Regions from separate parts of the Kistimonas scapharcae genome, predicted to be linked through region 2. Evidence: predicted binding sites of a transcription regulator. Region 2 holds the regulator's gene; each other region holds the start of a gene.
What was found. The regulator sigma-54, encoded in region 2, starts transcription at its own class of promoters, with help from an activator protein. The targets are predictions, from matches to a motif close to TGGCACNNNNNTTGCTNT.
Positions count from the first base shown of each region.

Region 1: the regulator sigma-54 is predicted to act here: its motif matches at 5,434-5,451, upstream of ABD892_RS24245 (P-loop NTPase).
Region 3: the regulator sigma-54 is predicted to act here: its motif matches at 6,126-6,143, upstream of ABD892_RS05280 (pilin).

Region 1 covers NZ_BAABFL010000473.1:35,852-45,608, forward strand. The annotation lists gene ABD892_RS24205 (heme lyase CcmF/NrfE family subunit) at 1-184, opposite strand, end outside; gene ccmE (cytochrome c maturation protein CcmE) at 181-648, opposite strand; gene ccmD (heme exporter protein CcmD) at 645-821, opposite strand; gene ABD892_RS24220 (heme ABC transporter permease) at 877-1,614, opposite strand; gene ccmB (heme exporter protein CcmB) at 1,743-2,438, opposite strand; gene ccmA (cytochrome c biogenesis heme-transporting ATPase CcmA) at 2,438-3,121, opposite strand; gene ABD892_RS24235 (rhodanese-like domain-containing protein) at 3,283-3,717, opposite strand; gene ABD892_RS24240 (RNA polymerase sigma factor FliA) at 3,811-4,539, opposite strand; gene ABD892_RS24245 (P-loop NTPase) at 4,542-5,360, opposite strand; gene fliO (flagellar biosynthetic protein FliO) at 5,711-6,145, opposite strand; gene ABD892_RS24255 (sigma-54 dependent transcriptional regulator) at 6,126-7,580, opposite strand; gene ABD892_RS24260 (OprD family outer membrane porin) at 7,873-9,123, opposite strand; gene ABD892_RS24265 (beta-ketoacyl-ACP synthase III) at 9,405-9,757, opposite strand, start outside.
Region 2 covers NZ_BAABFL010000003.1:7,828-17,584, reverse strand. The annotation lists gene pmbA (metalloprotease PmbA) at 1-1,110, shown strand, start outside; gene mgtE (magnesium transporter) at 1,168-2,526, opposite strand; gene ABD892_RS00205 (HPr family phosphocarrier protein) at 2,664-2,933, opposite strand; gene rapZ (RNase adapter RapZ) at 2,930-3,808, opposite strand; gene ptsN (PTS IIA-like nitrogen regulatory protein PtsN) at 3,967-4,419, opposite strand; gene hpf (ribosome hibernation-promoting factor, HPF/YfiA family) at 4,447-4,755, opposite strand; gene ABD892_RS00185 (RNA polymerase factor sigma-54) at 4,931-6,430, opposite strand; gene lptB (LPS export ABC transporter ATP-binding protein) at 6,592-7,317, opposite strand; gene lptA (lipopolysaccharide transport periplasmic protein LptA) at 7,402-7,911, opposite strand; gene lptC (LPS export ABC transporter periplasmic protein LptC) at 7,898-8,467, opposite strand; gene kdsC (3-deoxy-manno-octulosonate-8-phosphatase KdsC) at 8,506-9,030, opposite strand; gene ABD892_RS00160 (KpsF/GutQ family sugar-phosphate isomerase) at 9,031-9,757, opposite strand, start outside.
Region 3 covers NZ_BAABFL010000089.1:13,261-23,017, reverse strand. The annotation lists gene tsaD (tRNA (adenosine(37)-N6)-threonylcarbamoyltransferase complex transferase subunit TsaD) at 1-621, shown strand, start outside; gene folB (dihydroneopterin aldolase) at 625-1,014, shown strand; gene folK (2-amino-4-hydroxy-6-hydroxymethyldihydropteridine diphosphokinase) at 1,011-1,562, shown strand; gene ABD892_RS05300 (tRNA nucleotidyltransferase/poly(A) polymerase-related protein) at 1,533-2,675, opposite strand; gene pilB (type IV-A pilus assembly ATPase PilB) at 2,774-4,474, opposite strand; gene ABD892_RS05290 (epoxyqueuosine reductase QueH) at 4,760-5,461, shown strand; gene ABD892_RS05285 (hypothetical protein) at 5,504-5,935, opposite strand; gene ABD892_RS05280 (pilin) at 6,193-6,675, shown strand; gene ABD892_RS05275 (O-antigen ligase family protein) at 7,403-8,680, shown strand; gene ABD892_RS05270 (helix-hairpin-helix domain-containing protein) at 8,665-9,757, opposite strand, start outside.

The DNA.
Region 1 (9,757 bases), on a different contig from region 2:
CAAAGGCTTCAACCAGAATCAGGAAGGCAACCAGCAGGAAAAAGAACTGTCCCCAGCTCAGGGGTTTGGCCAACGCCTGCCAGGTTCGATGCCCCGTATAAGTGCCCACAAGCGGTACAACGGAGAGGATAACGGCAAAGCATAGCGCGATAATTAACGACAACTGCCCCAGTTCTGGAATCATGCGCCGGACTCCCTGTAAGTCACGGTTTTTTCGGGCTGCCCGTGCGCTTTGTCTATCGCATCCTGAACTTCCGGCGGCATGTAGGTGGAATCATGCTTGGCCAGCACCTCATCCGCATAAAAAACGCCGTCACTGCCAAGTTTACCGGTACCCACAATACCCTGACCTTCCGCAAACAGGTCCGGCAGGATACCGGTATATTTTACCGTCACTGTTCCAGCACCATCGGTAATATCAAAGGCGACATCCAGACTTTCCGGGTCACGAACCACTGAACCGGCCACCACCAGGCCACCACCACGGATCTGCACGTCAATGGGGGCTTCCTTTCCAATTATCTGGGCCGGGGAATAATACAGATTGATATTCTTCTGCAGGGCCATCAACACCAGCCCCACAGCAATACCAGCACCGACGAGAATGAAAAGCAGCAGAAAAAGGCGTTGTTTACGAATCGCTTTCATGCCCTCTCCTCCCGACGGATACGGCGACGGATGGCGTCCATCGCCCGCTTACGTGCGCGCAACGGGCTGACCAGGTTGTAACCCACCACCAGCAGCGCGATCAGATAACATGTCCAGACGTAAGGACCGTGTCCCCCCATTTGAACCAGGCTGTCAAACGTTTCAAAATACATCTATCGTCCTTCTATGCCCGTCTTAGTCTTGTATTCGAATTCATACCGATGTCTTTCACGACGCCAGCAGCTGTTTAACCCAGCGCGTTCGTTGTTCCCGCTCCAGTATTTCGGCACGCAGTCGCAGCAGAAATACGAACAGGCAGAAAAGGTAAAAACCGGCAATGGAAATGAGCAAGGGTGTCAACATTTCCGGCGCCATAGTAGTTTCACCGGTGACCTTTATGGATGGTCCCTGATGCAACGTATTCCACCATTCCACGGAATACTTGATGATCGGAAGATTCACCAGACCAACAAGAGAGAGAACAGCACAGGCGCGAGCAGCAGAATCCTGACTGTTCATGGCTTCACGCAACGCGATCAACCCAAGATAGAGAAACATCAGGATCAAAACTGAAGTCAGGCGGGCATCCCATACCCACCATGTACCCCACGTAGGCTTCCCCCAGATCGCCCCGGTGAGCAGCGCCAGCGCACAAAAGGACGCCCCAATAGGTGCAAGGCATTTTACCGCCATATCCGCCAGCTTGATTTTCCAGATAAAGCCAATACCGGCAATGATTGCCATCCCGGCATACACCGACATCGCCAGTGAAGCAGACGGCACATGAATAAAGATGATGCGGTAACTGTTACCCTGCAGGTAATCCGGCGGCGTCCAGAATAGCCCCCAGCCAACACCCGTCAGGATCAGCGCAGACGCCAGCAAGCCGATCCACGGCAAAAACCGGCCACTGATATCATAGAACCACTTGGGTGAGGCAAACTTGTGAAAAAATGTCCAGCGCATACTTATAGTAACTTTCTGTTCTGTCGCGCCATATTATGGGTATTTACCGTAAATACCACATAAACCGTTCCCCTCATGGCGCTTCGTTGATCTGGCGCAATACTACCATGACTGCGCCATTTACTCACTCAACCACTGATACTGATCCGTAATCCCGCACTGATGGCGAAGGGCGCAAACGTCACCCCCAACATGAGCATGGCGCCCAGCCAGAGCAGGTAGCCGCTCCAGGCCAGCCCATTCACAGCCGCATCAATACAGCCCGTTCCCAGGATCAACACCGGGATATAGAGCGGCAAAATCAGTAGCGACATCAATACGCCTCCCTTTTTTAAACCGACCGTCAAAGCGGAACCAATCGCCCCCAACAGGCTCAACAGCGGCGTACCCAGCATCAAGGTCGCGAGCAGCGCAGGAAAGGCAGATGTGGGCAAATGAAACATCACGGCCAGCACCGGTGACAGGATCACCAGTAACAAACCACTTACCAACCAATGAGCCAGCACTTTCGCCATCACCAGCACATAGAGCGGTTGTGGGCTGAGCATGATCTGCTCAAGCGAACCATCATCAAAATCAGACCGAAACAGGCTATCCAAGGACAACAGTGTCGCCAACAGGGCGGCCACCCAAATGATACCGCTGCCAATCTGGGTCAGCATTTTGGATTCTGGCCCAACCCCTAACGGAAACAGGCTGGCCACCAGGATAAAAAACACCAGCGGATTCATCAGGTCGCCACGCTGACGGAAATGCAGCCTGAGATCCCGGGCCAAAACCTGACAAAACGCGTGAAAAACAGAAGGGGCTGTCGATTCCATCATTACACGGCCTCTACTGCGAATGGATGATCAGAAGCTGACAGCAACTCAGCAAGATCAAGCCGTTTTAAGCCCTGATACTGAATGCCCAATTCATGGTGAGTCGTCAACATCACCATCCCACCCCGTTGGGCGTGACAGATTAACAACGATTCCAGCGCCTTGACACCAGCACGATCAATCGCGGTAAACGGCTCATCGAGTATCCATAATCGCTGCCGACTGAGATGCAGACGCGCCAGGGCTACCCGTCGTTGCTGGCCCGCTGACAGCTGATAGCAGGGCACATCCTCGAAGCCATAGAGATCAACTCTACTGAGCGCATCATGAATATCCTCTTTCTTAAACTGCCCATGCATCCCCATAACAGCCCGGAGATTCTCCTCCGGCGTCAAGGCCGCCTTGATTCCCACCTGGTGACCGATAAATAACAGATCCTGCTGGTAGGCCAACCGGTTTTGCTCAACCGCAATACCGGACCATACGATCTCGCCCTCAAAATCGAGCGATAAACCCGACACAATGCGCAACAGCGTGGTCTTGCCAGAACCGTTCGGCCCCGTCACCTGAACGATTTCACCCGGTGCCAGATCCAGCGCCAGTTCAGAAAACAGTACGCGATCATCCCGAATGCAACGCAGTTGCCTGAGCATCAACAGAGGATCGTTAGGTGTGGCGACAGTCATGCAAATGCGTTAAAACCAGCAGTTATAGTGAGCTGACTTTATATAGAAAGAGGCAGGATTTTGCAAAAACAGAACGTGGTTATGATGTATTTGCGGGGTTGCGATAACCAATCGGTTCGCAACCCGTCAACTTGTCAACTTGTCAACTTGTCAACTTGTCACTACGGTTTGTCGCTGCGCATGACGACAGGCAAGTCAAACGCCAACCAGGAAAAATACCCTTCCCGGAAATAGAAGACCTTCTCATAGCCCCACAAGACGGCCAGATACGATGCAAAAGCCGCACGAATCCGGTGAGTACCACTGCCATAAATCACCACCGGCGTTTTTCGATCCATGAAGCCATCATGGTAAAGCAAGGCAAACGTTGACTTAAGTCCCAGGTGGTGTGCACCTTCCACATGCCCCCAGTTCCACTCCCGACGTGTGCGAATGTCGATAAACATGGCGCCCAGCTCATGAAGACGCATAGCCTGTGCCGTATTGACCGTTGTCGCCCCCTTGACATGCTCTGGCGCTTCACCCGCTACCGCCTGCCCCCAAAGTACTGCCAAAGACAGCACCATACCTCTGAATACGCTTATTATGTGTTGCATCCGATACGTCCTTGTATGACTGCTTACCACACGGTCTTCCTGACCGCTTACGGCAAGACATTGCCCAGAAACCACCTGACCGCAGCGGGCAACTTACACCCAGCTCTGCAACCGGGCCCTCAGTCTTAATGCCGCCTGGCTGTGGATCTGGCTGACCCGCGACTCACTGACCCCCAGCACCTTGCCAATCTCCTTGAGATTGAGTTCTTTTTCGTAATAGAGGTTCAACACCAGCTGCTCACGCTCTGACAAGGTCTCAATCGCAGAACCCAGGGCCTTGCGAAACTTCTCCGTTTGCAGATCCATTTCCGGGGCATTGTTTTCCGACCGGCGCTGCAACCGGGACTCCTCGCTATCAAACATGTCCTCGAAACTGAACAACCGGCAGCCGCGCAAGTCCTGCAGAATGTTGAAGTATTCTTCCAGCGAGACATCCATCTCAGCCGCCACTTCAGCATCTCGGGAGTCTCTTCCCAACCGGGCCTCTACCGCACGAATCGCTTCGCTGACCCGCCGGCTGTTACGGTAGACTGAACGCGGCCCCCAGTCTCCACGGCGTATTTCATCCAGCATGGCGCCACGAATCCGGATGCCGGCAAAGGTTTCAAAGCTGGCCCCCTTATCGACATCAAACTTACGCGCAGCCTCCAGCAAGCCGACCATGCCCGCCTGCACCAGGTCATCGAGCTGGACACTTGCCGGCATCCTGGCTGAGAGGTGGCGGGCAATCCGCTTGACCAGCGGTGCGTGCCGATCAACCAGTTCCGCATAGGTTCTCCGGCTGGCGCGTTTCTCCGCGGTTTCCCGAATCAACGCTTCCATGGCTAACACCCCCCTGCGAGAACCTGGTTCTCGAAGAAGAACGTCATCCCGCCTCTCGGGTAATACACGCGCGACTGCTGATTCATGCCATCGGCAATGGAACGCATGCCGCGACAGACCTTGGAATCGGGGCTGGTCTGGAAAAGCGTCATGGCACGATCGCTGGCCTTACGCACGGCGGGATCATACGGGAGGGTGCCGGCATGGCGGATCACAAGGTCATGATCAAAGCCAATCTGCGACTGAAGCGCCTGAATCAACTGGGATCCTTCCCGTTGACTCCGTACCATGTTGGTCACGACATTGAAATGCTGAACACCATATTGCAGGCGCAACATGCGGATATAGTCCGCCGTATCCGCGATGGTGACCTTGTCCGGTGTCACCAGCACCATGACATCCGATGCGGCAGCCACCAGGCGCATATCCCGCTCGCGTAAACCGCCGGCCGTGTCCAACAGCAGGATATCGACCTCACCGGCAATATCGTCAACGGACTGAATCAGGGATAACAGGCTTGTTCCATCAATACCGGCAAGATCGCCCCCCCCTCTGACACCGGGCACAACCTTGACGTCAGCAGGCCCTGGCAGGAAGGTGTCCTCAATGGAACACCGCCCCGCGATCACATCAGCGATGGTTTGCTCCGGCGTCTGCCCGAGCATCAAGTGCACATTGGCAAGATTAAAATCAGCATCCATTAACAAGACACGGTTGCCGGCACGGCTTAACGCTTCGGCCAGGTTAATGGAAAAACTGGTTTTCCCTACACCACCTTTGCCGCTGGCTATCGCAGCGACTCTCACTGGTTTAACGTCCATAGTTCCTTTACGGTCCGTTAGTTATTGGGATAGATATCAGCCAACACCATTCCTTGGCGTCGGCAAAGTAACTATTGCAATAGCTATGCCAGAAACGAATCCACCACCAAAAAAAACACCTATCCAATTGTTTTTATTAACTTTTTATTTTTTTACAACCGAAGAAACGACGACTCTAATCCATTATTCGATCGAAAATAAGTATGTTTTTTTGACTATTCAAAAAACAGGCGACGGATTCCCGCCATTAAGCATCAGCACCATAGACAGAAAACCACGACTTGAGCCTATGCCTTTGCGACAGTAAGGCGCCTTATCGGTTTAATTGGATGGTGAAAGAAGTGGAACTATCAGGATCGACGAAGCAGTTGGCGGAATTTTTCTTCAACCGGAGTACCGGAAGATTCAGTATCAATCACGGGCTCGTCAAATGATTCAACCAGCATGACACGTCCTGGCGAAACCCCCAGCAGCAACTGTTTACTGCCAGCTTCGACCAATACCAGTCGATCTCGCCCGCCCAGCGACAACGCGCCGATGATTTTCATACCATGGCCGCTTTGAGACATCGCGGGATTGAAACGTTTGAGCAACCAGGCTGTACCGAAAATCAGTACTGTCACCAGTATCAAAGAAAATAGCGCCTGAAAAACAGCGTATCCACCAAGGGAAGGGGTTTCTACCGCCTCGTCGGCTGCTGTTGCCAGTGACAGCAACAGCAGTAATATCGACGAGAGAAAACGGGCAGGAAAAAACCTGGCAACGTTAAGACGTTTCTGAATCATCAGTCTGTGCATAACGATTCAGTTCATACTTCCGCATTTTTTCCACCAGCGTGGTACGACGGATCTGCAACTTGTCCGCTGCGCGGGCAACGACGTTGTTGCAGTCATCCAGCGCCTGGCGAATCAGTTTCTTCTCCAGCCGACCCAGGAAATCTTTCAGATTCAGGCCATTGACCGGGAGGATAGCCAACTCATCCAGACCGGAAGAACCCGGCGGCTGGATTGTATTGGGAAACATCTCAGCAACCCGGCTGTCCCTGACCTCCTGCCCTGCCAGCTTCTGGAACTTGTCTGGCAATTCTTCCACCCCAATAACACCCATTGGGTAGATGATAGAAAGGCGCTCCACAAGGTTCGCCAGCTCCCGGACATTCCCAGGCCAGTCATATTTACACAGCAACATAATGGCTGCAGAACTGAACCGGACGGAGCCTCGCTGATCCCGCTCCATACGGGTAATCAAGTCATTAAGAATCAGCGGAAGATCTTCAGTGCGATCCCTTAAGGCCGGCATATCAATAGGGAACACATTGAGGCGATAATAGAGGTCATCACGGAACTTCCCGGAAGCGACCATTTCTTCCAGGTTTTTGTGCGTCGCCGCGATAATTCTGACATTGACATGAATCGGCGCGGATCCGCCCACCCTTTCAAAGCAGCGCTCCTGCAATACCCTTAGCAGCTTAACCTGCATATTCAGAGGCATATCGCCAATTTCATCAAGGAATAATGTTCCGCCATCCGCCAGTTCAAAGCGGCCTTTACGGGTAGCTATGGCACCAGTGAAAGCCCCCTTCTCATGGCCAAACAACTCACTTTCGAGCAACTCAGCCGGAATAGCACCACAATTGACGGGTACAAACGGACGCCCCTGTCGCCCGGAGTGTTCATGCAAATTCCTGGCAACCACTTCTTTTCCGGTGCCCGATTCCCCGGTAATCAGTACATTGACGTCCTTCTTCATTACCTGGCTCATCAGGGAACGCACCTGGCGAATAGGGCGGCTGCTACCCACCAGATTTTTGAAGACCTGAACATCGTGATAACCGGAAGCCATTTGGCCATGACGGCAATGCGCGCGGTAAATCTGCGACATATGCAGACTTTCCAGCATCTGGCTGTGAGTCAACGGTGGACGAAGCTCTGCCACCACTTGCCGGCGCATGCTGCCCTGCAACTGCCCGGGACGTGATTGCCCACAGAGAATCACGGGAAGACCGGCATGGTGACGATTCAGAAACTTAAGCGCTTCATCACTCTGGCCCCGCAAGCCAAGCACCACGGCATTAAAGTTCTGGTCATGGCCAAGCCTCTCCTGGAAACGCTGCGTGGAGGCATATTCGGTTTCGCAACCCATGAACTCAAGAATCGTGTTCAACACCTGGCGTTGCTGTTGATCATCATCAATGATTAATATCCGACTTCTGTTACCCATGCTACTGATCATCCTTGTCAGTAAGGACTCTATCGGGTCACACTGCAGCGCTGATAGAGGCGGGATAAATGAAAAAAATCTCTATGAGACACCATCAATATCCAGTTAAGGCAGAAGATTTCGGTTCGTCAAATGACCGCCTTCATCAATAGCTGACAATGAGTAAAGGAAGCTTTCACCAACCCTAAAATAAAAAACCCCGCGGGGGAGTGCGGGGAAAAACAGAGCAAGTACAACACGGGTAGCAAGGCAGCACCCATTAGCTCAGGCACTGCCCCGAAAACAAAGTCTGTCAGAAAACAGAAAGGCTGTAGTTCACATAGAAACGGTTATCATCGGTATTGGAATCACCCCCGTGTCCACGGTTGGTATAGTTCTCCCAGGCCAGATCCAGCCCTTTGAGGTCACCACCAAACTTGTAAGTCAGGATAGTGCCACGCTCCCAGCGAGACTCGTCCACTCCACTCTGGTCGATTTCACCACGAGCATAATAGGTATTGATCTCAAGTCCCTCGACACCCATGGCAGCAAAATCATAGCTCACACCGACAAGCCAGGTTTTCTCATCCTCATCCGCAAAATCTTCATGCAAAGAGACGGAAGAGCTCCACTTACCATGATCCTCATCGAAATAGACTGTGTCCCAATCACCATCAGTGACTTTGTTATAACCGGCATAGAGCGTTGTCGCACCCATTTCCAACGCAGCATTCAGGTTAACGAATTTGGACTCATGTTGGCTGCCATAAAGATCACCATCATCTTCCTGCTTGCCGTAACGAACATCCAGCCCCAGCGTCATGCCATCATTGAGGTCGATGTCATAACCAAGCTGAGCGTAACGCTGTTGGAGGTAATCCTTGGAAGCCCCCTGCTCCACCTGAAACTTAACCCCGGCCAGCTTGCCTTTAAGGCCATAGATTCGCAGGTTATTAATCTTCTCAGTGCCGTTAGTGAGATCATCCTTGAAATAACTCTGGTTACGCGGCGAGAAACCGGTGATTTGGGCCGCATAAAGATCAACATCATGAATACTCAAAACGCCTTCACCACCGAACGTCGCGGCAGGCAGTGCCCGTGAACCGGAGTCACTGTAGGTCTTGAACTTACGCTTCTTCTTGCCGTAGTTACCGGAAAATTCCACGTTATCCAGACCAAACTTGAACTTGGCATAGGCCTGGTGGATGCCTCCGATATCGTTCAGGTCACACTTCGTCTTGTCACCACCATCAAGCGGCAGGTTGGAGTTTTTACAGTTATTCTTCTCACCATCCATGTCGTTGGCGAGCCCCATTGCACCACCGGCAGACAGATCAAAACCGATGACATCGGCAAAATAGCCTGATTTAAAATCGGCAATAATCGCTTGCACCCACTCCCGGCGATCCTTGGTATTTGCATCACTCCGGCCCATTTCATTGAAGTAGACATTTCTGAATTTGATCTTCAGGCTGCTGTCTTCAATAAAATCACCAGCACTGGCCATACTCGCCAGACCGGCAGCAACAACAGCTACGGATGCTGCAAGCGGTTTCAATTTCATTAATAACACTCCTCGGTGTGCATTACGTTTATTGTTTTTTGTCTTCGCGAGGTAGTTTGGTATTTGAATGTGACAGACGAGTTAAATATATATTAACGTTTTATTTAGGTTTCTTTACTTGATCAATACCTTCGCATTACAAAGAACAACCATAAGCGACATCAACCGTCAGGCTGCTATCTGAGCTTCACTGAGAAGCAACTCAACGCCAGAAAAGAGGGAAGCTGCTTATCAATATTGATAAGCAGCTAAACAATGATCGGATATAATGCTGTTAATTATCAGCAGGTTTCCAATAAAACGCTGCCAATTGAGTAGCCTGCCCCAAAGGAACAAATCACTCCACGCTCGCCGGAGACCAGATCACCGCGATACTTATGAAATGCGATAATAGAGCCTGCTGAGCTGGTATTTGCATATTCATCAAGAATAACCGGCGCCTCACTACGGTCTGCATCGCGCCCCAGCACCCGGCGTGCCACCAGCTGATTCATGTTCAGATTGGCCTGGTGCAACCACATCCGTTTCAGTTCAGACACCGGCATATTCAGGCTATCTAGATGTTCGGTAATATGCCGAGCCACCTGAGGACAGACTTCTTTAAATACTTTCCGGCCATTCTGAACAAACAACT
Region 2 (9,757 bases):
ACGGATTCCAGTCCGGATGCCATCCGCGCCACTGTAGAGGCCGCCTGCGATATTGCCCGTTACACCAGTGAGGATGAGTGTGCCGGCCTGGCGGACAAAGCGCTGATGGCAACGGAATTCCCTGATCTGGATCTCTATCATCCCTGGGGTATTGATACGGAAGAGGCGATTAATCTTGCCCGTGAATGTGAGGCCGCTGCGCGGGAGTCGAGCCCGCTGATCACGAATTCGGACGGTGCGACCGTAAATACTCACCAGGGCTGTCGTGTCTACGGCAATAGCCATGGTTTTATTGGTGCGCAGGCGTCCAGCCGGCACAGTGTCAGTTGTGTGGTGATCGCCCAGAAAGGTGACGACATGCAGCGTGACTACTGGTACACCGTGGCCCGTGACGGCAACCTGCTGGACCGGATGGTGGATGTAGGGCGTACCGCGGCAGAGCGCACCATTCGTCGACTCGGCGGTCGGAAACTGAAAACCTGCAAGGTGCCCGTGCTGTTCAGTGCAGAGTTGGCCGGCGGCGTGATCGGGAACCTGATGGCGGGTATCAGTGGTGGTAATCTCTACAGACAATCCTCTTTCCTGTTGGATCATCTTGGCAAGCAGATATTCCCTGACTGGGTGCATATCCATGAACAACCGCTATTGAAAGGCGGAATGGGTTCCGGTGCATTCGATGGTGATGGCCTGCAAACGTATGCCAAGGATTTCATCAAGGATGGTGTGCTGGCCAACTATCTGTTGAGTACATACTCTGGCCGTAAGCTGAGCATGCCCAGTACTGCCAATGCGGGTGGTGCACGTAACCTGTTTGTTGACAGTAATGCCGGTGATCAGGAGGCGCTGCTTAAGCAAATGGGCACCGGCCTGCTGCTGACAGAGCTGATTGGTCATGGCGTGAATATCGTGACAGGGGATTATTCCCGGGGTGCAGCGGGTTTCTGGGTGGAGAATGGCGAGATTCAGTATCCGGTATCAGAAATTACCATTGCGGGTAATCTCAAGGACATGTTTATGCAATTGCAGGCGGTGGGTAATGATGTCGATCGTCGTGGCAATATTCAGACGGGTTCATTGCTGATTGATGGTATGACGATTGCCGGTAATTAGTACGTTATAGTCCCATAAAAAAACACCGGTTATCCGGTGTTTTTTTATGGCTGAACATTATGAATAGAACAGCGTGGCCAGTCCAAGGAATGACATGAAACCGGTGACATCGGTGATGGTAGTCAGTACCACGGAACCGGCCAGCGCCGGATCAATATTCAGTGCCTTGAGTATCATTGGCAGGATGGCGCCGACCACCACGGCGACGGTCAGGTTAATCACCATGGCTAATGCAATCACAAGAGCAATGACCGAGTCGTCAAACCACAGCATGGCGGCGGTGGCAACGACGCTGGCCCAGATCACACCATTAGACAGGCCGACGATGAATTCCCGTGTGACCAGCCAGCGGGTATTGGAACGTCCTATCTGGCCCAGTGCCATGGCGCGAATAATCAGGGTCAGTGTCTGGCTGCCGGCGATGCCGCCCATGCTGGCGACAATGGGCATCAGGACCGCCAGGGCAACGACTTTGTCGATCGTATCCTGAAACAGACCAATGACACTGGCGGAAATAAAGGCGGTCATCAGGTTGATGCCCAGCCATGTCGCGCGACGGCGGGCAGTCTTGAATGTCGGTGCGAAGGTGTCTTCGTCTTCATCGAGACCGGCCCGGCTCATCACGGAGTGATCCGCTTCCTCCCGGATAACGTCAACGACGTCATCAACGGTGACACGTCCCAGCAGACGATGGTTTTCGTCAATCACCGGCGCGGAAACAAGGTCTTCCCGTTCGAAGAGCTGAGCAACCTGGCTGTCCTGCATGTCGACGGGGATAGCGATGAAGTCCGTTTCCATGACCTCGCTGATGGTTTTGTTGCCATCCTGAGTCAGCAGGCGGGTCGTGGGCAGGGTGCCAATCAAGGTGTCATCCCTACTGACAACCAGCAGCCCGTCGAAGGGTTCCGGCAGGGACTCATGGCGGCGCAGGTAGCGAAGTGCCACATCAATGGTGATGTCCGGCCTGACCGTGCTGGTGTCAGTATTCATCAGGCCGCCGGCAGTATCTTCAGGCCATGACAGGACAGCCTCAATCCGCTGGCGATCCTGATGGCTCATAGACGACAACACCTGGTGGGTGATGGTCTGGGGTAGTTGCTGCAGCAGGTCGGCGATGTCGTCGATATCCTGTCCGTCCAGAATGTCGATCAGTTCCGCCACATTCATGCGGTCAATAAAGAATTGCCTGACATCATCGCTCATTTCATTGAGGACATCGCCTTCGTGCTCAACGTCAATGAGCTTCCACAGCAGGCTGCGCTGGCGGGGGGGGGCTGAGGCCAGCAGGTGGGCAGCATCAGCAGGTGACAGGCTGTTCAGCATCTGTTTGACCTGCGTGGAAATGCCTTCCTCCAGAGCCTTGTTGAGGATGTCCAGCTGGTTGTCTGAAAGCGCCAGGGAGTGTTGCTGTGTCATGCCTGTCCTTGACCGCGGGATATAGTAGACAGTGGTTATATGTTTGAAGAATAGTCAGTCGGTTGACTGTGGGGCAAGCGGAGAATGCGGTGGGGGGGCGATAAATGTCCAGCGCTTTTCGGTGGTGGGGAGGAAGATTATTCTCCCTCACCGAAAAAATCATCAATCAGGGCTTGCAGGGCTCGTAGTGCCTGGTCTTCATCCTTGCCATCGATCTCGACAGTCAGCTCGGTGCCCTGGCTCGCAGCCAGCATCATTACGGACATGATGCTTTTGCCATCCACCATTGTCTGATCACGCCCCACGTCAATGCGGCTGGCAAAGGATGAGCTGGTCGTGACAAATTTTGCGGCGGCCCTGGCGTGAAGCCCTAGCTTGTTTTTTATCGTAATGGTTTCACGGATCATATTGCCTGAATCTCTCTGTGCCGAATCTGGGTGTTGTCGTGAGACTGCCGAAAGCGTTGGGCGAGTGCTTCAGAGACAAAAACTGACCGGTGTTGACCACCGGTACAACCAATGGCAATCGTCATATAGCTGCGATTACCCGCCTCAAAATCTTTCAGCCAGCTTTCAATGAAACGGTAGATTGAATCGATCATTCGCTTTACTGAAGGGTCATCCTGCAGGAACTTTATGACCGGTTCATCCATGCCGGTGAAGTGGCGTAGTGACTCATCCCAGTAGGGGTTTGGCAGGCAGCGGACATCAAAGACATAATCAGCATCGGTAGGGATGCCATGCTTGAAACCAAAGGATTGCAGTTGTAGAGACAGACCATGTTCCTGCTTGCCCAGCACCCGTTGGCGAATGGTGCTGCGCAGGTCATGAAGTGACAGGGTGCTGGTATCAATCCGCAGGTCAGCTAACAGGGAGATGGGTTCCAGTATGTCTGTTTCCCGCTTGATGGCTTCTTCCAGTGAATACTGTGTATTGCTCAATGGGTGACGCCTGCGGGTTGAGCTATACCGTTTCAGCAGGGTGGTGTCATCGGCATCAAGGAATATGATGTCACACTCAACACCTTGTTTTTCCGTAATTTCACGGTAAACCGATGCAAAGTGGCTGAGAGCGCCGGGAATGTTGCGGGCGTCAATGCTGAGCGCAATTTGCGGAGGCTGTTCACTGGGGTTGTTGCGCAGGCTGTCAATCAAACCTGGCAGCAGATCGGCCGGCAGGTTGTCCACACAATAAAACCCCTGGTCTTCCAGGGCGTGAAGTGCTGCACTTTTACCAGAACCTGATCGACCGCTGATGACGATCAGCCGGGGGACAGTGGACATTGTTAATCATTCCGTATTTGTTGCTGCCGACAGTACTGCTGCTACCGAGGTGGCAGCAGTACTGATCAGTTCAAGCATAGGTAAAAATGAAAACAAGAGAAAGAGGTCAAACGACAGTGGTTTATTGTTTGTGGGAATCAATGCCGTTAGGGAGGGAATTATTCCTCGCAGGTGATCAACTGGTATAGCATTTCGCTGCTTTCGGCTTTTCGCAGGGACTCGCAAAGTGTCGGGTTGCTGAACTTTTCGGCCAGCTTTTTGAGGAGCTCCAGGTGTTCATTGATGCTGTTATCCGGCACGACCAGTGCGAAGATAAGATCGACCGGATGGCGATCGATGGCATCGAAGTCAATGGGTTCGGCCAGCTGCAGAAATACCGCGGCCGGTTTTTTACAGGATGCCAGCCGGCAGTGAGGTATCGCGACACCGTTACCCAAACCGGTGCTACCCAGCTTTTCTCGGGTGACAAGACAGTTGAACAGATCCTTGGCGTCGATGACGGGATCATGTTGTCCGATCAGGTTGGCGATATATTCAAGGGTGCGCTTTTTGCTGCCACCCTGCACGCCGCAGAGGGCGTGCTCGGGCAATAGAATCTTACGAATACTCATTGGAATGCTGGGAGTTGCGAGGAGTGCTCAGTGCGAGCCGGCTCCCTGCATACGATCGATGTTTTTCTCTTTGTGCTTGAGGATCTGGCGATCAAGCTTGTCGGCCATAAGGTCAATGGCGGCATACATATCCTCGTGCTCGGCGGACGCCGCGATATCTGCACCGCGTATATGGAGCGTCGCTTCTGCAAGCTGTCTGACTTTCTCTACGCTCAGCGTAACCTGGATATTGGTTATGCTATCGCAGTGTTCAGCGAGCTTGTTTAGTTTTTTGGTAACATACTCGCGGAGGGACTCGGTAACTTCGACATGATGTCCGCTGATGTTAACTTGCATGCGTTACTCTCCTGATCACAGGTTCGCTCACATCCGGTTCGCACTCCGTCCGAACCGGGCTGACGGCTGTAGTGTACCATTGCTCAGGGGCGATCGTCTTGGGTTTTTGCGACCTATTTACCGGAATCCGCGTATGCCCATACGTGCCGTTTCCGATCATTAGCCACAGCGTAGACTACACCAGCCGTTTTCGTTCATTGGATGGCGGAATCAGGATGGATTCCCGGTATTTGGCAATGGTTCGCCGCGCCACCTGGATACCCTGTTGCGCCAGCATGGTGGCAATTTTGTTGTCGCTCAGGGGTTTTCGTGGGTTCTCCTGGGCGACCAGTTTCTTGATCAGCGCCCGGATAGCGGTTGAGGAGCACTCTCCCCCTGAGGCGGTGCTGACATGACTGGAGAAAAAGTATTTGAGTTCAAAAATGCCCCGGGGCGTATGCATGTATTTCTGTGTGGTCACACGGGAGATGGTGGATTCATGCATCTCCACGCTTTCGGCAATATCGTGTAGCACCAGCGGTTTCATGGCTTCTTCGCCGTAATCGAAGAAGCCGCGCTGGTAGTCGACAATCCGGGTGGCGACCTTGAGCAGGGTTTCACTGCGACTCTGCAGACTCTTGATAAACCAGCGGGCTTCCTGAAGTTGATTTTTCAGGTAGGTGTTGTCGCTGCTGCTGTCTGCCCGGCGGATCAGGGATGAGTAGCCGGTATTGATACGTAGGCGTGGCGATGCATCAGGATTCAGCTCAACGACCCACTCGCCCTGCTTTTTGCTGACCAGTACATCCGGGATGACATATTCTGCTTCGCTGGTTTCAAGGCTGCTGCCGGGTTTAGGGTTCAGGGTTTGGATGAGTTCAATAGCGGCTTTTAGCTCGGGTTCCTTGAGCTTTGTCTTGCGCATGATCGTGGTGTAATCACGGCTGCCCAGACGATCCAGGTGCTGGTCAGCGACTTGTCTGGCGGCAGATAATGCGGGTTCTTCCTGAACGTCAGGACCGTTTAGCTGTATAAGCAGGCATTCGCGCAGGTCTCTGCAGGCTACGCCGATTGGTTCAAACTGCTGGATGCGACGCAGCATGACCTCGACTTCGTCAAGCTCGACCTCCAGTTCCGGATCCATGCCCTCAAGGATATCTTCCAAGGAGCATGTCATGTATCCGTCGTCGTTTATTGCGTCGATAATCGCCATGCCGATCAGGCGATCGGTGTCACTCATTGGGGTCAGGTTGAGCTGCCACTCAAGGTGATCCTGTAGTGAGTCGGGGGCGCTGCTGCGACTGGTGAAGTCGTCGTCAGGACGTTCGGCCTGAGAGCCGGATGAGGATTGGTAGACATCATCCCAGCCGCTATCGATGGGAAGTTCAGATGGGATCTGATCGCACCACTCTTCCTGGGAATCTGATACTTCTGGGTTTTGTTCTGTTTTTTCACCCTCTGCAAAGTCAGTCAGGCCGGTTTCGCTGCCAGTGTCGTCTTCCTGTGTCGTGGACTCTTCCGAGACATTGCTTTCTGGCGAACCTTCCTCCTGCTCAAGCAGGGGGTTGCTCTCAATGGCCTGCTGGATCTCCTGCTGCAGATCCAGTGTTGACAGCTGCAGCAAGCGGATGGCCTGCTGCAGTTGTGGGGTCATGGTCAGTTGCTGGCCAATCTTGAGTTCCAGTGATGGCTTCATGACTCTACCGGTCCTGGTTGTACTACATCTGATTCACGGTTGTCGTTCTTGCTCATCCCTGAGAGCGTGTCAGGTACCTGTTAGCACCTGCGGTTATTCAGCCTATTGCGACATTTATCGCTTACGCGACGGTATAGTACATGGCTGGTTTGGATTTTGCATCAGATACGGAAGTGTTCACCGAGATAGACGTCGCGAACCTTCTGATTGGCCATGATGGCGTGACTGTCGCCTTCGGCGATAATGTGGCCTTCGCTGACAATATAGGCGTGTTCACAGATATCCAGTGTTTCGCGTACATTGTGGTCGGTGATCAGGACGCCTATGCCGCGATTTTTCAGATGCTGGATAATCTGTTTGATATCATTGACCGAAATAGGGTCGACGCCGGCGAAGGGTTCATCCAGCAGGATGAACGAGGGCTCGGTTGCCAGTGAACGGGCAATTTCAACCCGCCGCCGCTCTCCACCGGACAGGCTCATACCTGCACTGTCGCGGATATGCTGAATGTTGAACTCTTCCAGCAATTGTTCCTGCTTTTCAACACGCTGCGTCTTGGTCAGGTCCTTGCGGGTTTCAAGGATTGCCATCAGGTTATCCGCCACGCTGAGCTTGCGGAAAATGGAGGCTTCCTGTGGCAGGTAGCCAATGCCTGCGCGGGCGCGACCGTGCATGGGCAGCGGTGTGATGTCCTGGTTGTCAATCCGGATCTGGCCGCCATCGGCGTGCACCAGTCCGACAATCATATAAAAACAGGTCGTTTTGCCGGCGCCATTGGGGCCGAGCAGTCCGACAATCTGCCCACTCTCAATACTGACAGAGACATCCCTGACGACCTGGCGGCCACCGTACTGTTTTCTGAGGTTGCAGGCTTTAAGCTGAGACATGCTGTCGTTTAACCGCTGTACATCGAAACTCGTTGGAACGGTGATGGCTGCGTTATGAGGCAGCCATCCCAGGAAAGGACCGGCTTACTGGCGAGGCTGGATCACCATCTCGACCCGTTTGCCCTCGTTGGCGCCATCCGCCTTTGCGTTGACGACCTGAGCCTGCTTATCATACTCGATCATGTCACCGGTAAAAGTGTCGCCTTTTTGTTCAAGACGGGCTTGTTTGATCAGCTCGACCTTTTCATGATCCAGGTAATACTTGATGGTCTTGCCCCAGGCCTTGAGGAGGCCTTTCTCACTGTCCTGTTCTTCTTCAAAGTAAGCCTTTTTCTTCTTGCCTTCAGAGACCACTTTCTGAATCTGTCGATCCTGAGAGTAGATGGTCACAATGTCCCCGGTCAGTTTGGTGGTGCCCTGGGTCATGATGACATTGCCGCGGTAGATGGAAATGCCATTTTTGTCGTCGATGTCGGCAGAATCTGAAGAAATGTGGATCGGTTTTTCCCGATCGCTGGGCAGTGCCAGTGCAGACGTCGTGCTGAACAGTGCCATGGCGGCAACAAATGTAAGAGTGAATTTAGCGTGATTCATGTACGCCCCTGACCCTGGACTTCAACTGGATAAAATCCCGTTTATAAAACGCTTTCATGCCGTTGGCTTTCATCACGCCGCTGGGACTGATGATGGTGACCGGCCGGTTGGTATCGGCAAAATCCTGACCAGAGTATATGGTCAGAAAGTCTGTGTCCATGCGCAGCTTTTGGGTTTCACCCTCGACCTGTGTCATGACAACGTTCTTTTTCAATTCTACCGTTTCCCCGTCGGGCAGGATGCGGCCGGTATCCGCGACGGTGTGCCACGGCGCAGCATTGTCGCTGTAACTCCAGAGATCCGGGCTGGCCAGTAGTGTGATGTCATTGTGAGGATAGTGGCTGATGCTGTCAGCGGTCAGGTCTGATTTCAGCAGCCCATTCTCGTCGAATTCGCGGATATGTGCATTGTAAGAAAAGAAGTCCGGCACCTTGATCTCGGTGGTTGCCTCGGCTGGCTGGCGGGAAACCTTGAGATCCGTTTCGTAGGCCCAGTAACCCATGCCGACCGCGAGGACGACAATGGCGGCTATCAATAGAATCTGGCGTAATGGCATATAACGTCCTTAACCCGCAGGCACGTATCCCTGATGATTCAGAGATACGCGGCCTGTGCAGCTTCCAGGGTGCCCTGGGCCGCCATGATCAGCTCACAGAATTCCCGTGCAGCGCCACGGCCACCTTTCATCTGGGTGACACCGTCAGCATGTTGCTTGACGAAATCGTGGGCATTGGCAACCGCCATACCCAGTCCGGCCCGTCGGATCGCAGCAAGGTCCGGAAGGTCGTCGCCCAGGTAGGCGACCTGCTCAAAGGTCAGCCCGAGTTCTTCGAGCATGCTGGTGAGTACGGTCAATTTGTCTTCCCGCCCCTGTACTAGGTGGGCAATACCGAGATCCTGAGCACGTTTTTCGACCAGTGGTGAGCTGCGGCCAGTAATGATGGCCGTCTCGACACCGCTGTTTTGAAGGAGTTTGATGCCAAGGCCATCGAGTATGTTGAATGCCTTGATTTCTTGACCATCAGAAGTGAAATAGAGGCGTCCATCGGACAAGACACCGTCCACATCAAAAACGGCCAGTTTCACATTGCGTGCTTTTTCGTGCAGTGCAGCATTCATTCAGACAACTCCAGCCTTAAGCAGGTCATGCATATTAATGGCGCCGATGGCGTGATTGTCTTCATCTACACAGATCAGGGCGTTGATCTTGTATTCATCCATGATATGCAGGGCTTCAGCGGCCAGAATATTGTCCCGAACGGTTTTGCAGTTGCGGGTCATGACATCATCAATCACGCTGTTGCGTGGATCGATGTTTTGATCCAGTGCCCGTCGCAGGTCGCCATCAGTGAAGACGCCTATGACTTTTTGATTGTCATCGCAGACGGCGGTGATACCCAGACCTTTGCCGGTGATCTCGAGCAGTGCTTTGCTGAGAGATGTGCCCTCTCTGACCATGGGAATACGGTCGCCGGTGTGCATGATGTCAGAGACTTTCAGCAGCAGGCGTCGTCCGAGGCTACCGCCAGGGTGGGAAAATGCAAAGTCTTCTGCAGTAAAACCGCGGGCTTCCAGCAGGGAGATCGCCAGTGCATCACCCATGACCAGTGTTGCGGTTGTGCTTGATGTGGGCGCAAGATCCAGAGGGCAAGCCTCTTTTTCGACACTGACATTCAGGTGGGCGTTAGAGGCGCGGGCCAATGTGGAGTCGTTGTTGCCTGTCATGCTGATTAAAGGAATGCCCAGTCGCTTCAGCAGTGGGATCAGGGTAACTACTTCACTGGTATTACCGGAGTTGGACAGCGCCAGCACGATATCATTGCTGGTGATCATGCCCATGTCGCCG
Region 3 (9,757 bases), on a different contig from region 2:
CAGCTGGTATCCGTTGAGGGCATTGGTCAGTACAAACTGCTGGGGGAGTCTGTTGATGATGCCGCCGGTGAAGCATTTGATAAAACAGCGATGATGCTGGGGCTGGATTATCCTGGTGGTCCCCGGGTTGCGGCACTGGCGGAGCAGGGTGTTTCCGGTCGATTTCGCTTCCCTCGTCCGATGACAGACCGTCCGGGGCTGGATTTCAGTTTCAGTGGCCTGAAAACCTTTACCCTGAATACCGTACAGCAGCACACCGTTGATGGTCAGATTGATGAGCAGACCCGTGCCGATATCGCCCGGGCTTTTGAAGATGCCGTTGTGGATACCCTGACAATCAAATGTCGTCGCGCCCTGCGTGAAAGCGGGATGAAGCGTCTGGTCATTGCCGGTGGTGTCAGCGCGAACAAACGTCTTCGTGAAAAGCTGGGCGAAATGGCCGCTGGGGAAAACGCAGCGTTATACTATGCACGTCCGGCCTTCTGTACCGACAATGGCGCCATGATTGCCTATGCCGGTTGTCAGCGACTGCTGGCCGGTGAGCGGGATGCCCCGGGTATCCGCCCCATGCCAAGATGGCCGCTTGAAACCCTCACCCCTGTGACTGATGGGAGCCGATAAGCCGTGGATAAGGTCCGGATTGAAAACCTGTATGTAGAAACCATTATCGGTTTTTATCACTGGGAACATGAAGAGCCCCAGCCTCTGCAGATAGACCTGGAACTGGGCACCGATTTTTCAGACGCCTTTGTTTCCGATGACCTGCCGGATGCACTGGACTACGCCACACTCAGCCGGCGAGTAAAGCAGTACTGCCAAGCGAGTCGTTTTCACCTGCTGGAAGCCTTGTGTGGCGGCATACTGAAACTGATTTTTACGGAGTTTGCCGTACAATCCGTGAAACTGGTGATTCGAAAACCCCACGCCCTGCGGGATGCGATTCCTTCCGTTGAATGTTTCCGGACCAGAGAGCAGATGGGCATCAACTGGCCGGTTGACAAGGATTCTGAGTGACACAGTACGCATTACTGGGATTAGGCAGTAACGTTGACCCTGAGCAGCATATTGCTGCCATGGTGTCGGCGTTGTCGGAACGATTTGGTCAGCTCTGGATCAGTTCAGTCACCCGAACCCATCCCGTCGGTGTCGAGAATGCGGATGACTTTCTGAATGTTGTAGTTGGCATACAGACTTCGATGAACGGTCGGGAGCTAAAAGCATGGACCAAGCAGCAGGAAAAGTTGCTGGGACGTGATCATGCTAACCCGATGGAACATCGCAGAGCCTGTGTTGCGGACATGGATATTCTTGCGCTATGGGATGGCAAAGATAGCCTGGTTGATGCATCAGAGTTTGTTAACGAACCATTCTTTTTGGCGTTAGCCGATGAAGCGTTGGACCTTATGGAGAAAAAGGACGCAGCGTGGGCAGAAACCTTTTCTTCGTCACCGATGGAAGATCGAGTCAGCTTGTTCCTGCAGGATGGACGAAGCTTTGGACTATCTCCTGTACAGATGTCTCCGATAGTGGCATCAGGACGCCAGCGCAGCAGCAATGGCTGACAGGCGCTCCTGACGAATAGCCGCGGCTAATGCCTGTCCTTTATGTCCCTGCTTGACCAGGGGCTGTATATCGACGGTTTTGCAGGCAAGTACTGCGGTTTCCAACCAGTTTCTTTGCTGATGGTTGGCGTTAACGGTATGAGCCAGTAATTCGCAGATAGAGAGGAATTGCTGAAAACGCGCTTCCCGTCTGAATACATCGGTTTTTTCCAGAAGCGTTAGCAGGGATTCTGGAGAGGCGCTTGTCATGGACAGCCATGTGGGAAGGTGATTGGCGACCAGTATGGCCATCTCGCGATACTCGACCGGAACCTTTAAGTCTGCACAGAAGGTTTTCAGTTGGTCAGCAGCATTGGTGGCAGGAGCCTGATCCGCCCATGGGAGAGCGGCGAAGACAAACCGGGATACAGTGTCAGACTGTTTTTCGGCAGACCGTGCCAGTGCGGTTCGCGGAATCGCTGAGTCATGACTGAATCCTGGCAATAGCATTGGCATTAATGCTGACAGGGCACCACAATCATTCAGAACATCAAAGAAAACGACTGGTGCAGGTTCTGCCAGCGCACGAACGGTTTCCTGCCAAACCCTTTCCGCCACCAGATAGTTCACTTCACCAGAGCTCACCATGAGTTTCATCAGTGCCGTGGTTTCATCTGCAATCTGAAAACCGAAGGGTGCATAGCGAGCGGCAAAACGTGCCGTTCTGAGGATGCGCAGGGGATCCTCACGGAAGGCGGGTGAGACATGGCGAAGGATGCGATTCTGCAGGTCCTCATGACCATGGTAAGGGTCGATCAGTTCGCCATTATCCGTTTCTGCCATGGCATTAATAGTGAGATCCCGCCGGAGCAGGTCTTCTTCCAGGGTGACATCCGGTGACGTATGGAAGGTGAAGCCGGCATAGCCGTGTCCGGATTTCCGTTCTGTCCTGGCCAGCGCGTACTCTTCACCGGTTTTGGGGTGGATAAAGACGGGAAAATCCTTGCCTACGGGGCGGAATCCCTGTGCTTTCATAGCTGAAGGAGAGCTGCCGACCACAACCCAGTCACAATCCTTGACGGGTAGTCCTAACAGTCTGTCGCGTACAGCACCGCCAACAAGATAGATTTTCATGGATAACAAACAGTACCGGGAAACAAAAGAGGGGGTATTGTAGGGGCCGGAGCGCCTGTGTGGACAGATTTTCCGGCCAGAATCGTTTTCAGGGCAACTTAATCCTGTGTTACCCGGTTCACCTCTTCGAGGGTTGTGACACCCTGTAAGACTTTGACCAGACCTGACTGGCGGAGGCTGTTAAACCCTTCCTGCTGGGCCTGCTCGTTAATCTGCAGTGAATTACCCTCTTCCATGATGATGGACTGCATGCCAGGGGTGATATAAACGACTTCATAAATCCCCACCCGTCCCTTATAGCCTTTGTTGCACTTCTCACACCCCGAGGGTTTGTGGTTGTAGATGACGGCGCCATCCAGCTGTTCTTCGGTGAAACCTTCTTTCAGCAATGTGGCTTTGGGGATATCGGCCTTCTGCTTACAGGAGCACAGGCGCCGCGCCAGACGCTGGGCGATGATCAGGTTAACAGAGGTGGCAATATTGAAAGACGGAACGCCCATGTTTTGCAGACGGGTCAGGGTTTCAGCGGCACTGTTGGTGTGCAGTGTTGACAGTACCATGTGCCCAGTTTGTGCAGCCTTGATAGCGATATTGGCCGTTTCAAGGTCCCGGATCTCCCCGACCATGATGATATCGGGATCCTGCCGGAGGAAGGCGCGCAGAGCCTGGGCGAAGTCCATCCCCTGTTTCGGGTTGACGTTGACCTGGTTGATCCCTTCGAGGTTGATTTCCACCGGGTCCTCAGCGGTGGAGATGTTTCTTTCCACAGTGTTGAGAATATTAAGACCGGTATAAAGCGATACGGTCTTACCGGAGCCTGTAGGACCTGTGACCAGAATCATCCCCTGGGGTTTATGCAGGGCAGTCATGTACATGTCTTTCTGCTCGGGTTCATAACCCAGCATATCGATCCCCATCTGGGCGCTGGAAGGATCCAGTATCCGCAGTACGATTTTCTCGCCCCACAGGGTCGGCAGGGTGTTCACCCGGAAGTCGATCGCCTTGGTTTTCGAGAGTTTGAGTTTTATCCGACCATCCTGGGGTTTACGCCGTTCTGAGATATCCATGGATGACATGATCTTCAGGCGGGACGAGATCTTGGGGGATAGTCCAATGGGTGGTCTGGCTATTTCCTGCAGAACCCCGTCAATCCGGAATCGCACCCGGTAGGCTTTCTCATAAGGCTCGAAGTGTAGATCCGAGGCGCCTTTCTTGATTGCGGTCAGTAGCATTTTATTGACGAAGCGAACGACTGGCGCTTCATCAGCACCATCGCCACTGGTAATTTCTTCCTCTTTGGGGGCGCCGTCTTCTGTATCAAGGTCGTCAAGGTCATCGTCCAGATCATCCAGCGCACTGTCTGGACCGTCCAGGATTTTTTCTATGCCCAGTGCCAGTTGATCCTGGGGGATCAGGATGGCTTCGACATTCAGGCCGGTATTGAACCGAAATTCTTCAACGGCTTTTTCATTGGTCGGGTCTGATACCGCGATGAACAGGCGTGTTCCGCGCTTGAAGAGAGGTAAAGCATTATGCTGGCGTAACAGCTTTTCGGGGATAAGTTCCCGTGGCGCCTGGTTGAAATCGAGGGCGTCAATGTTAAACAGGGGCATGCCGAACATTTCGGCATTGATCAGTGCCAGCGTATTGGCATTGACCAGGTTTTCCTGAACCAGGTAAGTGATCAGCGGCAGCTTATCCTTGCGTGCTGCTTCGACAGCGTTGGCCGCTGTTTCTTCATTCAGAAGGTTGTCAGTAACAAGGCGACGGGCAAGGCCTGTCAGTTGTATATCTGCCATATGCTGGGGAACTCTTGCATGTTTATTGTCTGACGGCAGTATTCTTGTTCGCTGTCCGTATATCCCTTAACTATAAAGGTAAGGTCGCGATTGGTCATCTGTCCTGTCAATGAATCTGTGACAAGGCACTAACAAAGGGAGGTTTACGGCGGGCTATACACAATGACTGGTTATGTATAGGCTGCAGAACTATCAAGGGTTGGCTTTAAGAAGGAATTGATTTAGAGGAATGTTGAAGGTAGGCCATGCTTGATTAACATTTTTTTGAGTGGTAACTGCCAACCTATGTCTGCTTCAAATATCTATTCGTTAGCTCGCTATAAACGCCCGGTATTGTCAGCACCCGGTTCGGCGGAGACTATATTACTACATTCCTGCTGTGCCCCCTGTGCAGGAGAGGTCATAATGGCCATAGAGGCTTCGGGTATTTGCCAGACGGTCTTTTTTTATAATCCCAATATTCACCCACTCGAAGAATACGAAATGCGTAAAAATGAGAATAAACGCTTTTGTGACAAATTAGGTATACCGTTTGTTGATGTGGATTATGATACCGATGTTTGGTTTGAGCGCGTGAAGGGCTTGGAGGATGAGCCGGAGCGAGGGGAGCGTTGTACCGTGTGCTTTGATATGCGGTTTGAACGGACGGCACTGTATGCGCATGAGCATCGTATCCCACTGATATCCAGTACGCTGGGCATATCCCGCTGGAAAAATATGGCTCAAATCAATACCAGTGGCGAGCGGGCGGCTGGTCGTTACAGGGGGGTAGAGTACTGGACGATGAACTGGCGTAAGCAGGGGGGCTCGCAGCGTATGATTGAGCTGTCCAAACAGGAGCATTTTTATCAGCAGGAGTACTGTGGCTGTGTCTACAGCTTACGGGATACCAATCGCCACCGTTTGGCTTGTGGTCGGCCGCGTATCAAACGATTGTCTCAGTTTTATGGCGAGGGGGAACAGCTGATTGCCCGGTCAGATGAATAGAAGGTCAGTTTTTTGTTTTAAGTGAAATGACGCATCAAAACCTCATTCATTGATATGCACATGCTGGAAGGACACTTTCGGGTTGAAATAACCGGCGATCGAAAAGCGCTCAAGGGACTCTCCATTACTGTGTTTGACTCGGAAGAGGAACTCCATGGGGAAATTACCATTGAGAAGTTTGTCATGATCAATCGTCCAGCTTAATAATTCATGTTCCTGATAGCTTCCCAGGTGTGCGTTCACCATATCCTGAAGGTAGGCGCTGTTGTTATCCGTTCGATAAAGCCATGCCCAAGGGCTGATCACGGAATAGCTACCTTCATGGGGAGGTTCGGTCTGTTGCAGGATGGCAACGGCGAAATTTTCGTAATTGGACTTAATCAGGCCAATACTAAAGAGCAGCCCAAACGCTATGAGGCTGACGTAAAGTGTCACACGGATAGCAATAATGGTCCCTTTATTCAGTGTTCTCACAGTTTTCGTCCTTGAATCTGTATTCTTTAACCATAGAAGCTGAGGCGGATTGTTGTTGCTGAATATTTTTAATTACTATTCGCTATATTTGTGGATTTTTTTAATTGTTTTTGTGTTTATCTTGGTTTTTTTGTTTATTAAAGTAATAAATGTGAATGGCGAAATAATAATACGAGATTAAGCTTGTAATTGGCTCGTTTCTTGCCGAATTTATTAGGCGAGCTAAATCTGAAAACGGAATTTCAGGGAGAAATACAATGAGACTAGATAAGGATGTGAAACAGCAGGGTTTTACCCTGATCGAATTGATGATTGTTGTGGCAATCATCGGTATTCTTTCTGCAGTAGCGATTCCTGCTTATCAGGATTACACCAAGCGTGCTCACGTTTCAGAAGGTTTGAACCTTGCTTCCGGTGTTAAGGCAGCCATATCTGAATACTATGCGACTGAGGGCACATGGCCGCTGAATAACGCCAGTGCAGGCTTGGATGCCAGTTTGGCAGGTAATGCGGTTACAGGTGTAGTTGTCAGTAATGACACGATTACCATCACCTATAACACCAAGGTTGACAGCGGTAGCCCAACATTAGTGCTCAAGGCTGCGGCAACCAGTGGTGCAATTACATGGCAATGCGGAGGTAATGGTAGCTCCATTAATTCAAAGTACTTGCCTGCTAACTGTCGTGGTGGTGGCTCGTCTACAACTTCGTCTACTACTACCTCAGGTGGTGCTCCTTAAACCTGACCTAAGTCCGTGCCCTTGTAAAGGGCACGGGCTTGCTGTTTGGTGGAAGTGTTGTATTTGGTTTCGGTGAGTGGCCTTTCTTAATTTATGTGGATTTTCTATAGCTGTAATTGTTTATAAAGAATAGGCAAAGGCATGGGTGTTCGTGAATACTCTGTTAGCTATGGACCTGCTTCGAATTATTTCCAGTCATACTGAAAAACTGCTTTTTTTGATAATAATGGGGTGTGCCTTGTTCTTTCATGGTTACCCTGTTGATTGGTTGCTGCCTGTCGTTCTTGTTTTTGTTGCCATGTTGTTGCGTGGACTACGTGTAGCACAATGCCCTGTTTCTCTGTTGCATGGTGTTTGTTTTTTCTCGCTGCTATTACTGTTTTTTTCTTCTTTCTGGAGCGGTAATCCTGATGCTTCTGAGGTCACTGCATGGCGATTGTCAGCTGCTGTATGGTGCTTTTTTCTCTTAAGTCACAGGGAATGCGATAAAACCGTCCTGTTTTCAATCAGTCTATCTGCTCTCTGTGCTGCCCTGTTAGGACAGGTGGAATATTGGCTGACCCTGACACGTGTAACCAGCCTTTTTTCCGATCCCAATGTTCTCTCGGCTGTGATGTATGTTGCCAGTTTTGTTGGGTTGTATTACTGGGTTTCTTCAACCCGTCATGATAACTGTGGTCCAGGAAAAGCCTCGACGGCCTGTTTTTGGCTAGGGCAGCTCTTACTATTGCTTACCCTGTTTGCTACCGATTCGCGGGGGGGGCTGATTGCGTGGGGTACAGGTGTTGCAGGTCTGCTAATTCTCAAAGCAGTGACAGGGGCTGGTCATGCGCGGTTACTGAAGACGTATTGTCTCATCAGTTTCATTGCCTGGGCAGTAATAACGATACTTCCAACACTGTTAAATCTTGATTCTCCTGCGCGTTATTACGGTGACTTAGTCACACTGAATGGTCGCCTGCCAATCTGGCAAGCATCTTTGCACCTGCTTCCTGATGCGCCCTGGCTGGGAAATGGTTTGGGTACGTTTCATGATCTTTACCCATCGGTACGCACGGAACTGATGACGGGGGGGAATCATGTTCATAATGATTATATTGAGCTTCTGGTTGAGGGCGGCATTGTATTGCTGTCGCTATTTTGTTTATGGCTGGGGCTCCATCTCTGGTTATTGCTCAAAGTGTTGTTACGGGGCGCGAAAGGCGGTTGTTCCGGTTTTGCGTTAGGTATCCTCTTATCCTGTAATTTGATGCTATTTTTGCATGCAGCAGCCAACTTTATTGTTTATGTTCTCTGGCTGAATCTGGCAATGGGGATGGTGTTTGCCCTGATATGTCGTATAGCCTGGCAAGAAGGCTATTTAAAACCGCCACAGTGGCATGAAATTCCGAAGTTTTATAATTGGTGTGGTGGTTTTGCATTGTTGTTTATTACCGCGCAGTTCACTTTATCCGCTACAGCACAGTATCTGTTTGATAGCACAAGGGAGCGCCCCCTGTGGGTTGCTAAACTCCGTGGGGATCTCTCGGCGAATGCTGTGATTTTGATGCTGTCGCCCAGCAATCAGGTGGCGACGATTGATTTGATGAATCGACTCAAGGTGGCGATGGCGCAAAGTCATGATCGGCAGGTACAGCATCGGATTTTCAGGCAGATATGGATAATGGTGAAAATGCTGCGTGAGGATGCGCCGTTTAAAGCGCGAAATCATTTGATTGCAGCGCAGCTGATTGATTATGCAGAGGCGAATGACATCCCTTTACCTGAGGATGCAGAAACCTTTGAGCAAGCCTGGGAAAAGGCCGTTACCCTGAATCCCGGGTATTTACAGGCGCATGTCGTCAAGGCGAAACGTATCGAGCGGGAAGATGCAGACGCTGCATTCAGGTTACTGAAGGGAATAGGGCAGGGTTGGTTTCAGTTTGCGCCGGAAAAACAGGTACAGGATTACCTTCAAATGTTGCAGCATCTGGTGGTACGCCAGTCACTTCAACGAGATAGTTGAAGTTGATGCCTGGATTCCCTGGTCGATTGCTTGAGCCAGCGAATTACTGTCTGAATTTCCTCAATCGACAGGTAGTATTTGATCTTTTCTGCCTGCTGCTTTCCGAGCGATGTCTGGTTGGCAATATCGACTGCAGATGCACCAGTGAGCTGATCCCAGGTGTTGAAATAGGTCACCAGCTGACGGGCTCTCTGCCTGCCAATACCCGGAATGCTGAGAGCCACTAACTGACGTTCAAAAGCTGGCTTAGGCGCTTCAGTCATTAATTGATGAAGGCGTGTGGCTTTTGACGGATTGACTGCGCTGTATGTTGTGATCTTGGAAGGGGTTAATGTCAGAACGTCGGCGATTTCATGGATAGCGCCATTGGTTGTCAGTTCATTCAGCAGGGGAATACCCAGCACAGAAATATTAAGCCCTTGCTTACCCAGCAACCACTCGATGCGGGACAGAAACTGCTGGTGGCAGATTTTACTGTAACGAAGGCAGGTGAAGGGGGTGTGGCGGGATTCGTCAGGCAGGTTAACGGAAGTACGCTCATTAGAACGATGAACAATCTTATTTAGTATGGGAATGGCATTGCCTTTGAGTGTAATGCTTACCATATCCCCTGGCGCGATGTTTAATGCACGTAATCGCTTAATGCTGCCAACGGGTACCTGTTTGATGGTTATGCCGGCCAGCAAGCTTGGTTCCAGTTGCAGGATGGCGGTGATTTTTCCGGTTCTGCCGATGGTGAAGGTCATGTTCTTGATAGTCGTCACCGCGTGATCAGCGGGAAACTTCCAAGCCATGGCCCAGTGTGGCTCGGAAGCATTTTCACCAAGCTCTGTACGAACAGACATGCGATCGGTTTTTATGACAATGCCATCCATAAGGAAAGGCATACCTGCCTGTGATTGATGCAATTGTTCTCGCAACGCATCAGCCTGGCTGATATCCGATAACACCCAGGAATATTCCGATAGTTTGAAGAAACCCCAGTCTGCCAATTGTTGATGGCTTTGGCTGTCGCTTTCCCAATGATGTTGAATCCAGCGCCAGGGGAAAAAGTCGAGCACCGCCAAATTGTTTGGT